Regions from separate parts of the Specibacter sp. NPDC078709 genome, predicted to be linked through region 2. Evidence: riboswitches for the same ligand, from Rfam matches in the RefSeq annotation. Region 2 holds a riboswitch; the other holds the start of a gene.
The links. A riboswitch is a leader RNA that binds a small molecule or an ion and turns the genes downstream of it on or off. The one in region 2 is predicted to bind cyclic di-AMP.

Region 1: another riboswitch for cyclic di-AMP. It lies ahead of AB0P14_RS03035 (NlpC/P60 family protein); the one in region 2 lies ahead of AB0P14_RS10820 (transglycosylase).

What each region holds. Positions count from the first base shown of each region.
Region 1 is NZ_JBFBLU010000001.1:691,092-699,120, forward strand. It holds gene AB0P14_RS03000 (alpha/beta fold hydrolase) at 1-797, opposite strand, end outside; gene AB0P14_RS03005 (molybdopterin molybdotransferase MoeA) at 794-2,122, opposite strand; gene AB0P14_RS03010 (DUF6457 domain-containing protein) at 2,130-2,462, opposite strand; gene AB0P14_RS03015 (NTP transferase domain-containing protein) at 2,466-3,206, opposite strand; gene AB0P14_RS03020 (TetR/AcrR family transcriptional regulator) at 3,352-4,071, shown strand; gene AB0P14_RS03025 (MDR family MFS transporter) at 4,258-5,856, shown strand; gene AB0P14_RS03030 (hypothetical protein) at 5,853-6,035, opposite strand; gene AB0P14_RS03035 (NlpC/P60 family protein) at 6,112-6,909, opposite strand; cyclic di-AMP (ydaO/yuaA leader) riboswitch at 6,914-7,115, opposite strand; gene AB0P14_RS03040 (M23 family metallopeptidase) at 7,267-8,016, opposite strand.
Region 2 is NZ_JBFBLU010000005.1:84,188-92,216, reverse strand. It holds gene AB0P14_RS10860 (DUF5671 domain-containing protein) at 1-795, opposite strand, end outside; gene AB0P14_RS10855 (hypothetical protein) at 792-1,271, opposite strand; tRNA gene AB0P14_RS10850 (tRNA-Ser) at 1,401-1,490, opposite strand; gene AB0P14_RS10845 (crosslink repair DNA glycosylase YcaQ family protein) at 1,583-2,764, shown strand; gene AB0P14_RS10840 (hypothetical protein) at 2,767-3,249, shown strand; gene tadA (tRNA adenosine(34) deaminase TadA) at 3,282-3,779, opposite strand; gene upp (uracil phosphoribosyltransferase) at 3,802-4,440, shown strand; gene AB0P14_RS10825 (SUMF1/EgtB/PvdO family nonheme iron enzyme) at 4,567-5,442, opposite strand; gene AB0P14_RS10820 (transglycosylase) at 5,507-6,268, opposite strand; cyclic di-AMP (ydaO/yuaA leader) riboswitch at 6,273-6,468, opposite strand; gene AB0P14_RS10815 (MarR family transcriptional regulator) at 6,685-7,140, shown strand; gene AB0P14_RS10810 (MFS transporter) at 7,140-8,029, shown strand, end outside.

The sequences.
Region 1 (8,029 bases), on a different contig from region 2:
GCGAAGTGGCCCAGCTTGCTCTCCCCGTAATCCGCCGGCAGCAGGTGGATCACTCTGGAAGCACTGTTGGGTGTATAGGAAACGGCCCGCTTCATGGCGGGGATCGTGGCATAGGGATCGTCGTTCGGTGCCAGCGCCAGGATCGGCGCCGTCACGGCAGCTTGATGGGCGCGGAGAGATTCACGTTCTGAACCGGTAGCTGCGGTAGTAAAGTCTTTGCGGGAACGAGCCCAGTCCAGGGCAACACCGGCGGGCAGGTCTTCCATGAGCCGCAGCCTCTTAGCCGGAAAATAGCCCATCACGGCAACCAGCGGCAGCATGACGGCGGCACGTCCGAGGTGACCGATCTGGTGCCGCGGCGTGAGGTCACGCCAATATGCGTGCTGGGCGCCGACTGTCAGGATGCGGGAAAGCCCGGCCGCATGTTCGGCCATCCCCACGCCGAAACCGCCGAAGCTGTGTCCCACGAAATTCACCGGTAGCCCGTCCGAATGCTCCAAGGCCCAGGCCAGGACCGAGTCAATATCCAGCGATCCCCAGTTGTACCAGCGGACTTTCTGCCCGCGCAACGATCCGTCGCGGGATTCACCAATTCCCCGGTAGTCGAAGGTGACGGCGGTGAAACCGTTGGTGGCCAGGAATGCGGCGTAGCGGTGGTAGTAATTTGCTTTCACTGCCGTGGCGCAGCCAATGACAACCGTCCCGAGCCGCCGGGTCCCAGGGGCCACGTCAAATACCGTGCCGTGCAGTTCCCGACCGTCGGCACACTTGAACACCGTAGCCGAAGAAGTGCTCATTTCCAGGGCAGAATCATGGAGGGTAGCAGCTCCCCCATTTTGGCGCCGTGCGGCGGAACTGCCATGACGCCGTCGGCCGCTGCGAGTCCTCGCATCATGGCCGAATCGGTGTGGGCGACGGGTGAAGCCAACCCGTAGACCAAGCGGTAAGGCATGATGCGGGTGGGTCCCTGATATTCCTTGATGGGTGAGCCGCATGGCACCTCGCTCAGCGTCGGCATCGGCAGGCTTCCGAGGCGAGCTAGCAACGGTGCACCCAAGGTCATGAGTCCCACCATGGCGGCCAGCGGGTTGCCGGGCAAGCCCACGATGAACCGTCCGTCGGGCAGCTCGGCCAGCAAGGTGGGGTGGCCCGGGCGCATGGCAATGTGCGGAATGTGGAAGGTGCCACCCATGGATTCGATGGCGGCACGGAGGAAGTCAGCGCTGGAATGTCCCGTTGCGCCGGTGGTAATAACGACGTCGGCCGGGTCGTCTTCGTCGTCGGCCAGGGCGTCCAGCATGGAGGCAAGGTTGTCGGCTGCGCGTTGCAAGCCAACCACCGTCCCACCGAGCATCTCAACCACGGAACCGAGCTGAGGCGAGAAAGCGTCGCGCACAAATCCGGGTTCTGGCAGACCCGAGGGCACCACCTCGTCACCGGTCAGGACAATCTTGACGGCAGGGCGGCCTAACACCGAGAGTTCATCGAGGCCACCGAGTGCCGCGAGTGAAACATGGGCCGGGTTCAGGGTAGCGCCTGCGGCGATCAGCAGTTCCCCTTCCGCAGCCTCCTGCCCGGCGGGGCGGATATGCTGCGCATTCTTCGGCTCACCGGGACGAGCGTCACCTCCGCGTACTAGGATCGGCAGTCCGTCGTCGTCCTTGGCAAGTTCGCCCGCTTCGCTGCGCAGCACAGCTTTAGCACCAGTAGGAATCAGGCCCCCTGTGACAATGGGGACGGCCTGTCCTGGTGCCAGCCGCCGGCCAGGCTCTGCCAGAATCCACGGAGGGCTACCCGCAATGGCCCAGCCGTCCATGGCCGAAGAGGCGTAATGCGGCATAGCAAGACTTGCGAACACGTCTGCGGCAAGTATCCGGCCCACAGCCATGCTCAGCGGAACTGTATGTGCAACCAGCGGTTCTGCCGCATGCCATGCAGCCTCCCGCGCTTCCTGCCAGGTATGTGGCAAAACTTTGCCGGGCACGGCCTCGGGTAGGACAACCTCGGCCTGTGCCCTCGAACCTCCTGCTGAATCAGCGGGCACAGTGCCAGCAGTTGGTTCCCCAGTTGCAGCGGTCGGCTCGGTAGCAGCGGTGGCAGCGGCGGCCGCGTCATCCATCATGCCGGTACTAGTTTCCCTGGGACTTTTCGCCAGCATCCACGGCAGGCGCTTCCACAGCCGGGGCCTCTACAGCTGGAGCCTGTGCCGCAGCCAGCTTCTTGGCCAGCCCCAGCGCAGCCTTCATGGCCACTGGTTCAGGTGCTTGGCCCGATCCCGCCGCCAAACCTGCCGCCAGCCCCGCCACAAAAGTAGTCAGAGGCGCCGCTGGACGAACGATCGAATGCGCAGCGACACCAGCAACATTCAGGACCGCGTGAATGTCCACGTCGAGGTCGCCAATTTCAAAGGCCTCCAGAAGCTTCTGGGTCCACTCTTGCAACAACTCGTCATGATTTTCCAACAGTCATCCTTCCGCACCGGCTGCTCCCGCAGCGATCCCCTGCGCACGAGCATCCGCCCAAGTGTCAATGTCCGCCGTCAGCTCTGCTGGCACGACGAGTTCCTTCATGTTCACATTAGCAACCAGCGCGAAAACCGAGGCATTCTCCAGACGGTGCGCCGCCCGCGCCGTGTCAGCCGCGGCCCGCAACTCACGCAGCGGATAGACGGCGGCCAAGGGCTGCTTCTTCCCGTCAGCCACCGCCATCACGCCCTGCCCAGGAGAACAGTCACCAGATGCATCCAGCAAAAGTCGCGCCACCGCACCGGCCCACGGCATATCGCACGCCAGAACTAGCACGTGTCCGCGATCGGCTGCCAGAGCCTCAATCCCGGCCGCAATCCCGGCCGCAGGACCGGAATACGGCGGATCTTCCTGCACTGTCATCGCCTGGCTTGCGTGTTCGGCCGTCTCCAGCCAGCCTGCGATCTTTTCTACGGGACCTACGACGGCGATGCCGCCTTCCACTTTCCCTACACCATCCGTTTGGGCTGGGATGGGCGCCGTTTGGGCTGGGGTGGGCGCGGAAGTCAGCTGCCTAGCGGCGTTCCGGCCTGCGAGTAACCCCACGACGGCATCAAGGGTGCGTGCCAAGAGTGTTTGGCCTTCCATTATGAGCCCCGCTTTGGGTACGCCGTCCAGTCTGCGCGAGAGCCCACCGGCGAGAATCAGTGCTTGCAGAGGTCTGTCTTGATCGCCAGTCATATGGCCATCGTATCGGTCGCGCCAGCGGTGGCACTCACCGGAGAATAATTGTGCACTCACTAAAAATTTGCAGGAACTACAAATAGAATTGAAGCTGTGCTCAACGGAATCACGTGGCACTGTGCACACCTTCACAGGAATCAGCATGAGCGTGAAAACAACGCAGTCGTCGTCCGAGGACGAATCGCTCCCCAACGCTCAACACGCTCAACATGCTCAAAACGCTCAACATGCTCAGGACACCCGGGACACGCTGCGCAATAGAAAGCGGGCCGCCACACGGCTGTCCATTCGCCGCGCGGCCATTGAGCTTGGCCTTCGTCACGGCCATGAGAACGTCACCGTCGAGATGATCTGTACGGCTAGTTCCGTCTCCCAACGAACGTTTTTCAACTATTTCGGCAACAAAGAGGGCGCCTACGTCAGCCCACGGAGGCCGCTGCCGACCGCAAAGCAGCACCGAGATTTTATCGAAGGTGGCGGGACCAGTGTTTTTGGTGGGTTGTTCGGGCTGATCTCAACAACCTTTATCGAGGCCGAGACCGATCTGGAACTGTTTCAAGCCAGGCATCGGCTCATCCACCAGACTCCCGGGCTGCTGGAGCGAGAAAAAGCCAAGATCAGCGAGACGGAAGAGATCTTTGTGGGCTACATACTGGAGCGGTTCCGCCATGACGGGCGCAGCACCACAGAAACCCCGGATCTTGAGGACGAGGCACACATCGTTGTCGCCCTCGTCTCAGGTGCCCTCCGTTTTGCCCTGCAAAAATGGGCCGCAGGAAATTTCACTGCCAACCGTGAGTCCTTGATGCAGACCACCGCTGAGCTCATCCAGCACATCACCGCCAACGAACACTGGCCGTGAGCAGCCACTAACAGTCAGCAGCGCAGTACTCAACCACTGCCGCACCATCTCCTCACCCGGCGAGCCACCGCACAAGCCAGAACTCCTGAACAACAGCTGAGAAACGCCGTCGCACATTCAGCCGTACATTCATTAGAGTCATCAACCACAGCCGCCCGCACCTCACACGGCCGCTAGGAAAACATCATGACGTCAACTACTAACACTGTGGATCAAATCTCAACGTCCGACCGCCGCAGCATCCTCCTGGTTTTCGCAGGGCTGATCCTGACCATGCTGCTGGCGTCGCTGGACCAGACCATTTTCAGCACCGCACTTCCCACGATTGTTGGTGAGCTCCATGGCGTCAATCTCATGCTGTGGGTCATCACCATTTACATTCTCGCCTCCACCATCATGCTCCCCATTTACGGGAAGCTGGGTGATCTCCTAGGACGCAAAGGCCTGTTCATCGGCGCGATCTCCGTCTTCATCCTCGGTTCAATCGTGGGTGGTTTTGCGCAGGACATGACGTGGCTGATCATTGGCCGCGGCATTCAGGGGTTGGGAGGTGGCGGTTTGATGTTGCTGTCCCAGGCCATCATTGCCGACGTGGTCCCTGCCCGTGATCGCGGACGGTACATGGGCATCATGGGCGGCGTGTTTGCGGTGTCCTCGGTGGCTGGTCCGCTGCTAGGCGGCTGGTTCACTGACGGTATCGGTTGGCGGTGGGGCCTATGGATGAACATCCCCTTGGGCCTGCTGGCCATTGTTTCCGCCGTGTTCTTCCTGCGGCTGCCCGCCCATCCCAAGGTTAAGGCCCGTGTTGATGTGGCTGGCATGGCATTGTTGGGTATCGCATCAACGCTCTTGGTTCTAGTGAGCACCTGGGGAGGAACAAAATATGCGTGGGGTTCGGTGCAAATCATCGGCATGGGTGCCGGCACTATTGCTGCCGCTGTGCTATTTGTCTGGGTAGAGAGCAAAGCCGATCATCCCATCATGTCTTTGCATTTGTTCAAGGACCGCAATTTCAATCTGACGACGGCGGCCGGCCTCATCACCGGGATTGCCATGTTTGGAACACTGGCCTATATGCCCACATTCCTGCAGATGGTGACCGGCGCCAATGCCACGCAGGCAGGTTTCTTGATGATTCCCATGATGATGGGGCTGCTGGTCACTTCGATAGCTTCGGGACAACTGGTCAGCAGAACCGGACGGTACAAGTGGCTGCCCATCACGGGGATGTTCATTGTGGCCAGCGCTCTGGTCCTGCTCTCAACCATGACCGCTACCCTGCCCGTTTGGATCATCTGCTGCTACCTGGCCATCATGGGCATCGGGCTGGGCACCTCGATGCAGATTCTGGTGCTGATTGTGCAAAACCAGTTCCCGAACTCCCAGGTGGGCATGGCGACTGCGTCCCAGGTGGGCATGGCGACTGCGTCCAGCAACTACTTCCGTCAGATTGGCGCGTCGCTGGGATCAGCCGTGGTGGGCAGTCTCTTTGCGCACCGGTTGGCAACGCTGCTCACGGAGCGGATTCCTGCGGGTAGCTCTGGTGCGCAGGGTTCCGGCAGCATTAACTCGCTCACGCCAGCCATTGTTCGGGGGCTTCCGGAACAGTTGCGCCACATTGTGATTGGGTCCTATAGCGATGCCCTGACACCAATTTTTGTCTACATGGTGCCGTTGCTGCTGTTAGCCGGGCTCTTGTTACTGTTCGTCAAGGAGATCCCGCTGGCCACAAGCATCAACCGGGGCGGGCCGCTGGAAGGTGTTGAGGCTTCAGAAGGATCCTAAGTGGACGGTTCCGCAGCCCGGGAAGCCACTGACCTTTTGGACAGCATGTACGGCGCGACGTCGCCATTGATACGGAAGGTGCAGTCATAGTGCCCCAGTCCGGGGTTGGCGGCTCCGGGGATCCGGACCGGACGGGGACGGTCGGCCGCCCCGCCAAGGTGCAACGAGCTAGAACTCAAGCAGGCGAGTAGATGCACCGTTAAATGCCAAAGCCCCGTCAAAAGACGGGGCTTTGGGCACAAAAGCTGGTATTACTTAGTGACCCACAGCAATGAAGACGGGAGCGGAAGCTCCATAAATAGAAGCTCCTGCGATCTTAGTGGTTCCCTGGTAACCGCCGTGAACTGCCTGGCCGTTGCCAATGTAAACGGCGATGTGGGCCAGACCCACGCCGCCGTCTGCATAGTAGATCAAGTCGCCGGGCTGTGCTTCGCCCTGAGAAACTAGACGGCCCTTGTTCAGGTAGTCACCGGGCCAGCCAACCCAGGAAATCCCCGCGGCAGACAGAGCGTTGCGAACCAGCGCGGTGCAGTCCTGGCCAATTCCGAGCTGACCCAAGGCAGCACTGGCAATGATCGCGCCAACGCCACTCGGGGCTACAGACTGGGTTGCAGCCGGCTCAGGCGTTGAGACCGTTACGGCCGGCGCTGCAGCCGGTGCTGCTGCGGGTGCTGCTTCAGCAACCGGAGCTGCAACTGCAACTTCACTGGACTGCGCCTCTACAACTACCGGCTCTTCAATGACAGGAGCCGGGGTGGAGGTGATGGTGGGTGTAGCGAAGGAAATCTTCACCGTGGAAGCTGCCGTGATGGCGGAAGCGAGTTCCGTGTTCAGGTTCAGCGTTGTGGCACCGTCCGAAGCGCGCTCCACTGTGGGAGTTGCGGCGTTTGCGGCGATACCGGAAGTCAGTACAAGCCCTGAAGCTGCTGCGATGACAGCAGCCTGACGACCAACCCCGCCGACATTGAAACTGACGGCTTTCGTGAGGGTGGAGATCGGACTGGTCTTAACAACCTCGGCGCGGTGGCGCCCGAGGGCAGTGTTTGAAGCCAAGAAGGATTCCTCTCCCAAAGCCTGCGAGGTAAGCTGTCGGATTCGGATGGGAGTCACCCGGCCGCTCCACGTTGTCCCACCCAAGGAATTTCTTCCCTGCCAGTGACTGAACGCTTCGCGGCTTCACCCCTAGGGTTTCGCAAAACCGCTGCGAATCCCGATTATTGGTTCCCCCGCCCCTGCCAGACGATTGATACGAACGGACCATGAGTAGTGGCAGAGCTAGGCAATCGACTCATGGGCGCCGACTTGATTCGAAGTTGGCGCGATTACGACGGTACAACAGTTTTTTCTCAATGTCACGTTCAGGTCACGGTCGTGTGACTAAGTCGTAACTATGGAGGCCCTGTGGAGGACTTACAGCCAACCCTTAGGATCGACAACTTCGTCGTCGATGATGACCTCGAAATGCAGATGGGGGCCGGTAGAGGCGCCTGTGGAGCCACTGAGGCCCACAACATCTCCGCGTTCAACCTTCTGGCCAACCTGCACCAGATTGGCGCTCATGTGGTTGTACGAGGTTGAGAGGCCGTTGCCGTGGTCGATAACCACGCGATTGCCACCACCGAAGTCATGCCAGCCCGAGAAGGTAACGGTTCCACCAGCGGCGGAAAGTACTTCTGTGCCGCTTGCGACGGCGTAGTCCTGGCCGGTGTGACGCTCATCGATCTGGCCGGTGATGGGGCTGATGCGGTTACCAAAGGGTGAACTCTCAACCAATGTCAGCAGGGGTGCCGAGAGGGTCCCTTTGGAAGCCTGGGGCGTCACGTTGGAGGCGTTGACCTTGAGGGTTTCTTTGAGCTGACCATCAGGGTTCAAGGCACTGCCGATTTCCGGAGTGGCGAAGGTGATGGGGATCTGCGCGCCTGCTGTGACCAGTGTTTCCGCGGAAACAGCTGCTGCAGTATCGAGGTGAAGGTCTTCGGAAACCTGCGTGGAAGGAAGCGTGACAGCCAGGACTAGACCCGTGGCCGCCATGGCTACGCCCATTTTTTGGCCGGCGCCGCTGGCGACTCCGGCACGCAGCAACTGGGCTACTGCACTACTTGTTGGGGCACTTGCACGCTCTGCGGCAATTGCTTCCCGGCGACTACCGGGTACTGACAACAGCTCATGAGTT
Region 2 (8,029 bases):
GGCGTAGAGCAGATAACCGGTGCCGCCTAGTGCTGCTGCACCTGCGGCAAGTACACCAAGAAGTACCAGTGCAACATCGGCGAAACCGCCATGTACCTTGCCTATGTGCTTGCGTGTCCAATGCCACCACCACAGGGCGAATCCACCCACAATCCAAGGCAGCTGCGCCAGCGCCCCGCGCCACCATGGAAAACCCGCGGAGAAGTTGTGGAAGATCGAATCTACGGCCGCGGAAAAGACCATGACTAAGGCACTCACCGTCGCCGTAGCCACGAGTGTCACCGCATACCAGCTGGCGAGAATGCCCGGCAGATTCGGAAGGCTACGCGGAGAACGGCGGGTATCGCTCCACATGTGATGGTGCCACCAACAGACACCTGCCCAGATGAGGGCTGTTGAAAGGTCCTGCGCCCACCCCTGGGTGTGTGCTGACAGAAGCTTCCCCAGCAGGACGAACAACCCCGTACTGGCAACTACCAGCGATGTGGAATACATGGCTGCCACATACAAGCCCCAAGCCAAGGCCGCAGATTCAAACGAATCCAGCAAGCGTTTGGCCAGCGAGCGCCACAGCAGTAGTGCCAGCGGACCCGCAATGATGACGAAAGCGAGGGATCTGGCCAGATTGTCAGTGCGTCCCGGATCGTCGCCACTTCCCGAGGTAAACAGCAGCCCCAGTAGTCCTGCGGCACCGACCGCCGCGAGGGTGACCAGGGTGAAAAGCAGAATGTAGAGCACCAGTCTGCGCACTGTTGGCAAAGCACCGGTGCTCTGTACCGGGAGATTCACGCTCATGGGTGGTTCACCGCCGACTCGCTGCATGCCAACAAAGGCCACGGGGCTGCGCTAATGAGCCAGGTGTCACCGGATTTCAGCAACGTGAAGGAATCCTGGTAGTTGCTCTGGCCCAAGCCGAAGGGTCCATTACCCATGGTTTCACTGATGGTGACTTTCACGGTGGCATTTGTTCCGCTGATAGTGGTTGCCACGAGTCCGACGCGTAGGTTCCCGTCGTCAAGGCCTGCGTCAAGGAATGCGTTGGCGTGGCACTCGCTAGTTGCTTCGGAGGAGAGTAGGCCAGCGGCGGATTCCTTGTCCCCGGCAAGCAACGCGGTGACGTAACTTTGAACCACGCCTTCGGGTGACCCGGGGTCTGCGGGAGTTGCTGGCCCGCGGGTCAGCACCACCACAAAGGCCACGACGACGAGCAACAAGATGCTGCCCAGCAGGAATAGGGGAGTGCGGCTCCCGGCGGCTGGTTGCTGTTCCATGGCTCAAGTATGCGATAGAAACCGTTGTTTGGCCGCTAACCCACCCCTAACCCCGAATTCTGACGCCGAAACGACGCAAGCTCCCTCCCGAAGGAGAGAGCTTGCGTTGGCGATGTCGCAACATCGCATTGGCGGTGACGGTGGGATTTGAACCCACGTCAGGCTCTCACCTGAACAACATTTCGAGTGTTGCACCTTCGGCCGCTCGGACACGTCACCAACGCGTCAACCTTACCGGGTCAAAGCCGTACAACAAAAATGAGCTTCCGCGCCCGCCTATGGATCGTGCATCGATAAGGCAAGATGGCCTCATGGACAGTGCAACGCAGCGTGCCTGGAGCTGGCACAAACAGGGCCTCGACGGATCCCTTGCGGGCAGCAACGCAGCAGACGTCTTCGCCAAAGCAGGCTGGGCCCGCTCGATCGGCGGCGCCAATCCCTATATGACGCTCTTCGCACGCGCAGGCATCCGCCGTGAGCAGGTCGACGCCGAGGTAGCGGCCCTGCACATCCATGAACTCCCGACGGCGCGCGGCTGCACCTATGTGCTGGGGGAGCGTGACTACGCCTGGGCGCTGTCCCTTGGCCAAGGGGCAGCCGAGGCGACGGTAAAAGTCTTAGACAAGCTCGGCGTCGAACGTTCCGAGGTGAATGCGCTCGCAGACAAGACCCTGAAGATGCTCCACAAGGCGCAGGGCCCGCTGGATCCGAAACAACTCAAAGACCAACTCGGTGATGCCGTGCGCAGTCTGGGCGAGGAGGGTAAGAAGAAGGGCGCCTCCACAACACTGCCCACGGTGCTCGGGCTGCTGCAGGCCGATGGTCGCATTCGCCGCGTGCCCATCAATGGGCGGCTGGACCAGCAGCGTTACGCCTACACGGCGTGGGGATTGCCCGCTGCCAAGGAGACTCCGGAACAAGCCCGGGCTCACCTGATGGAAAGCTACCTGGGCTGGACTGGCGGAGCAACGCTCAAACAGAGCCAGTGGTTCACCGCCTTTACCGTGGCGCAAACCAAGGCCGCGCTCGCAGCCGTGGGTGCTGTTGAATGTGACGGACAGTGGATGCTGCCCCGCGATGTGGCGGAAGCGGCCACTTTTACCGCCCCGGATGAAGAACAAATTCAGCTGCTTGCTGGCTCGGATACGCTCTTTTTGCTCCGTCGCAACGCTGCCGACCATTTTTCCGAGGAGGACCGGGAGCTCCATCTGGTGGGTGCCAAACTTGCGCTCCAGGCGGACCTGCCGGATCACCCCATCGTCGACCGCGGCCTGATCATTGGGCTGTGGCAATACGATCCCGGCCAGGAACGCATTGCGCACTGGACGTTCAAAAAAGCTACGGCCGCCGTCAAAAAACGGATTGCTGAGGTTGAGGAGTTCATCCGCGGGGACTTGGGAGATTTCCGTTCCTTCAGCCTGGATTCCCCCGCCAGCAGGCAGAAAAGGATCGATGCCCTCAATGCAGCGGCAGGTTTCGGAAGGGGAGTTTGACCATGCCCAAGGTGTACTCCATGGCAGCCGTGGCCGCGCTGTTCACGGGTATGGCCGTCACGGGCTGTTCGGGGCCTCTCGGGACGGCGCCGATGGGCTCGGCCTGCATGCCGCCACCGTTCTCACTGAGTGCCGATTCGGCTCAGCGCGGTGGCAGCTTCACTGTTCAAGCCAATGATGCCACCTGCAATCCGAGGTACGGCGATAGCGCCCAAATACACATTGAGGTGCTCGATTCCTCGGGAACCATAATTCTGGAGCTCCAAGCCCCCATGAACGACGCCGGCGGGTTCCGTACCGATCTTTTGCTCCCCGAAACTGCCGTCCCCGGCCAAGCAGTGGTCTCGGCCTATCCATATATTCTCGACTGGTGCGATGACACTGGACGGAACAACCGCGTGGGTGCCCCGTCCAATTCCGGAGCGCTAGAAATTCAGCGGGTCTCGTGCGTCATGCCGTCACAGTCGATCATGATTACGCCTTGACGGCGTAGCTTCAGACGGTGCGGTCCCGGCGCCTACAGGCGGTGGCTGGCGAAGAAATTTTTCAGGAGAGCGGCGCATTCGTCCTCGCGCACACCGGGGAACACTTCCACCCAATGGTTGAGTCGGCGTTCGCGCAGCACATCAAATACTGACCCAGCTGCTCCGGCCTTCTCATCCCACGCGCCAAAGACCACCTTCGGAATGCGCGCCAGCACAATGGCCCCGGCACACATGGTGCAAGGCTCCAATGTCACCACGAGAGTGCAATTAGCGAGCCGCCATTCCCCCAACTTCGCGGCAGCCTCACGGATGGCCACCACCTCGGCGTGAGCGGTGGGATCCCCATGCGCCTCACGCTCATTTCGGCCCAAACCCAGGACTTCACCGTCCGGTCCGAGGACGACAGCGCCGATGGGGACATCCGCCGTGCGCAAGGCCTGCTGTGCCTGAGTAAGCGCAATACCCATCCACGCAGCATGCAAAGCCGTGGTAGTGGTCTCGATTCTTGGCAAATCTGGGGAATTGGACACGGCTCAATGGTAGCTTTTATTTATGCGCGTATTCGTTGCGGATCATCCGCTTATTGCCCACAAGTTGACTGTTCTTCGAGACAAGAACACGCCGTCACCGGTTTTTCGTCAGCTGACTGAAGAACTGGTCACGTTGCTGGCCTACGAGGCGACTCGTGAAGTGCGCGTGGAGCCCGTCAACATCGAGACGCCCGTGACCAACGCTATTGGTACTGGTCTGGTCAAGCCGACACCCCTGGTCGTGCCGATTCTGCGTGCTGGCCTGGGCATGCTCGAGGGCATGACCCGCCTGCTGCCCACCGCCGAGGTTGGCTTCCTGGGCATGGCACGCAACGAGGAAACCCTCGAAGCCATCACCTACGCCGAGCGTCTTCCCGAAGACCTCACTGGCCGCCAGGTGTACGTCCTGGATCCCATGCTCGCCACCGGCGGCACCCTGATCGAGGCATTCAAGTTCCTCTTTGACCGCGGTGCCGCGGACATCACCTGCATCTGCCTGCTCGCAGCACCGGAAGGCCTCGCCAAGCTCGAAGCTGCCCACGGCGGACGCGACAACGTGCACGTAGTTTTGGCCTCTATCGATGAGGGTCTCGACGAGAACTCCTACATCGTGCCGGGCCTCGGCGACGCGGGCGACCGCCTGTACGGCGTAGTGGACTAAGCACACTGATAGGAAATGCCACAGTTTGACGTTGTTGCCAGGGTTTGAACCATGGCAACAACGTCAAACTGTGGCATTTTTCGTATGCGGCGGCGCAGCTGATCTGTGGGCGGCGCAGGGAGGCCGTCAGTGGCGCAGCGGGGTCCAGCCAACGGGCCGTGGACCCGTGATGGCGGCCCTGTTTCTGTCGGCGTCAGCGGACCAGCCTTGAGCGGCCATGGTGCCAGGTTTACCCACCGCACCGCGAGCCACTCTGAATCCCACATCTTCCAGCACGGCATCCGGGGCGCTGCCTCGGCGGACCGACGCCCGGGCGCTCCACGGGCGATCATCCCAGCCGGCTCCACGCAAACTTCTGTAGTCACCGTAGCGGGCGGTGTCGGCGTAGTCCCAGCACCATTCCCAGACATTGCCGATCATGTCGAAGAGTCCGAAGCTGTTGGGTTCTTTAGTGCCAACGTCTTGCGGGCCGTCAAGACTATCCAAAAACGTCCAGGCAATGTCGGGCAGTTCACCGTACAGCGGGCCTGTCGAACCGGCGCGCGCAGCCCACTCCCATTCCGCTTCCGTGGGCAGCCGGAAGCCGTCTGAGTCGACATCCCAGAAAACGTCGCGGCCGGCGATGGCGTACGCGGGCGTCAGGCCAGCCAATTCCGAGGCAGCATTGCACCAGCCGACGGCGTCAAACCAGGTGAGGGGTTGCGCGGGGCGCCGGTCGAGCGCAAGTGGGGTTCCGGCGTCGTCAGCGGCAGACGCCATGGGGACCGCAGGGTTAGCAGTGGCAGTAGAGGAAGGGAATGAGGAAGTGAAGTTCGACGTCGGCCCGCTCACCAGATCCCACATGCCGCGGGTCAGTTGGGTCTTGCCGAGGGTGAAGGGGAGTAGTGCCTCGTCCCGGGTGATGCCTGAGCGGGCGTCGCGCAAGTGGACGGTGCCGCCGGGAATCGGCAGTAGTCCTAGCGCGGTAATCAGCTCGTGGAGAGCAGCGGTTTCATCAGCCATAGACTCGCCTTTCATGCGGTGCTAAGCGGTGCTAGGCTCGCGCTGAGCTGCGTTCGCGCTGTAGTTAGTACCAGCCCACGGATTCGGAGTGGCCCCAGGCCCCGCAAGGTGATCCGTAACGGCCTTCGATGTAGCCCAGGCCCCAACGGATTTGGGTTTCATAGTTGGTGGCCCAGTCGGATCCGACGCTTTCCATCTTGCTGGCTGGCAGCGACTGGACAATCCCGTAAGCGCCACTGGAGGCGTTCTCGGCCGTGGTGCGCCAGTTAGATTCGCGCTCCCAGAGCAGGTTTAGGCAGTTCATCTGGTCCGCACCCCAGCCGTGGGAACCCAGCTGGCTGGCCGCGAAAGCCTTCGCTGCGGCGGGGTCATCCACGGCGGCGGGGCGTGCAAGCGGGGCAGCTTCAGGGCTCGCCACGGGAGTGACCGCAGCGGCTTCGGGCTTGACCGGAGCCGCGGAAGGTGTGGTTGTGGGCGAAGCCTTGGAGCTGACGGTGATCCCGGAGAAGCTAATGGCTGCGTCCGACGGGGCAGAGATAGCAGTGGGTACGCCCTGATCAATGGCTGCGACCAGGCTGCGCGTGTCCGCACCATCGGCCACAGGGTTCATGGTGTTTGAGGCCACCGATCCGGCAGCCATCAAGGCGCCCACGACGGCTACAGCGGCCATGCACTTGGCGGTGGTAGAGACAGCAGAAACGCTGCGCGGGGTGGCCGCACGGGTTCCCGTGCGGGCCGTTCCTTTGTGGACAGTAGCTAGGTCGCGAAGTGAGGGCCGGCTTGCTGGTTCTGCGCGACGACGGCCGCGCTGAGGTGCTGCAGACATGTGTGGTGCCTCTCTACGCCTGCGAGGTGAGCTGTCGGGAACGGACTAGAGAATCCGGCCGCGCAGCTTCCAGAGGCAGTATTCACTGCCTATTTTCGTTGCGCTGGCTTAACCCCAAGGGCTTCCATTATGGGAAGGCCCGTAAAGATTGGGTCCCCCGTCTCTGCCATGGATCTGGTGGGAATGGGCGGCGGCAGAGCTCGGCGAACCGTCCATTGATGCCAGAACCGGTAATGATTCAGAAGGCACTTTAGCCAGCGTAACCGAAACGAAACCATATGTCACATTATGGTAACGACCTTTGTAGTAGGCGACTTTTTGGCGGGTGAGCAAGCTGACATTTACTTAGCAATGCTAACGATCTATGATTGGAAGCAGAAGATACGAAACTTTTGTAACTAGGTAGATGAGCAACCATGACTGAACATTCCCCGCAACCCGTCCAAGATTCTGACGCCCAAGATCCAGGGCACTTGGCCGCGGAACTGCGGGTGGCCGTGATGCGTACCTCGAGGCGGCTCCGGGCTGAAGCGGCGACAGGGGAATTGAGTCCCGGACGCTACTCGGTGCTGGCGGGGCTAGGGGAAGGACCGCGGACCGTGGGGCAGTTGGCTGCACGGGAACAGGTGCAGGCGCCGTCCATGACTCGGATTGTCAATGACTTAGCGGCAGTTAATTTTGTCAGCCGGAGTGAAAATCCCTTGGACAAGCGCCAAGTATTGATCAGCATCACCGCTGCCGGGAGTGCTGCACTGCGCCAAGCGCGCTCCTTGCGAACCGCGTGGCTGGCGCAGCGAGTTGCCGCGCTGACCCCACAGGAGCGGAGCACTCTCCATGAGGCGGCCTTGATCCTGCAGGAGATGAGCGCCTAATGAGTTCAATGTTCCGAGCGCTCAAGGTGCGCAACTATCGGCTCTGGGTGACCGGTGCGCTGGTCTCCAACATCGGTACGTGGATGCAGCGAGTGGCGCAAGACTGGCTGGTCTTGACGGTTCTGACCAACAATTCAGGAACAGCCGCGGGAATCACCACTGGCCTACAATTTCTGCCCATTATTTTCCTAGGGCCCTACGCGGGGCTCTTGGGAGACCGCGTCAACAAGCGAAAGCTGTTGCTAGTTACCCAATCGGCCATGGGGATCTGTGCGCTTTTGTTGGGAATCTTGGTGGTCACGGGCTCTGTACATCTGTGGCATGTGTATGCATTGGCGCTCCTACTGGGTGTGGCCAGCGCCTTTGATGCTCCGTCAAGACAGGCGTTTGTCTCGGAAGTCGTCGGCAAGGAAGACGTCCCCAACGCCGTCGCACTTAATAGCGCGTCCTTCAATCTGGCCCGTCTTGCTGGCCCGGGTGTTGCCGGGCTGGTGATCGCGCTGGTTGGCACGGGACCGGCCTTCCTGATCAACGCCGCCAGCTTTGCGGCCGTGATCGTCTCACTGTGGCGGATGCGAGCCGATCAGCTCGTCCCGGCGGTGCGCGTGCCCCGGGCCAAGGGGCAGATTCGTGAAGGGCTAGTGTACATTCGGCAGCGGCCCGATCTGCTCATGATCATGGTGCTGGTGTTCGTGGTGGGCACCTTTGGCATGAACTTCCAGATCACTAACGCGCTTATGGCCACCACTGTGTTTGACCTGGGGGCGGGGGAGTATGGGCTGCTGGGGTCGGTCATGGCAATTGGCACGCTGGGAGCTGCGCTGTTGGCGGCCCGGCGTCAGAACACCCGGATGGTGTACATCATTGGCGGTGCCCTAGGGTTCGGGAT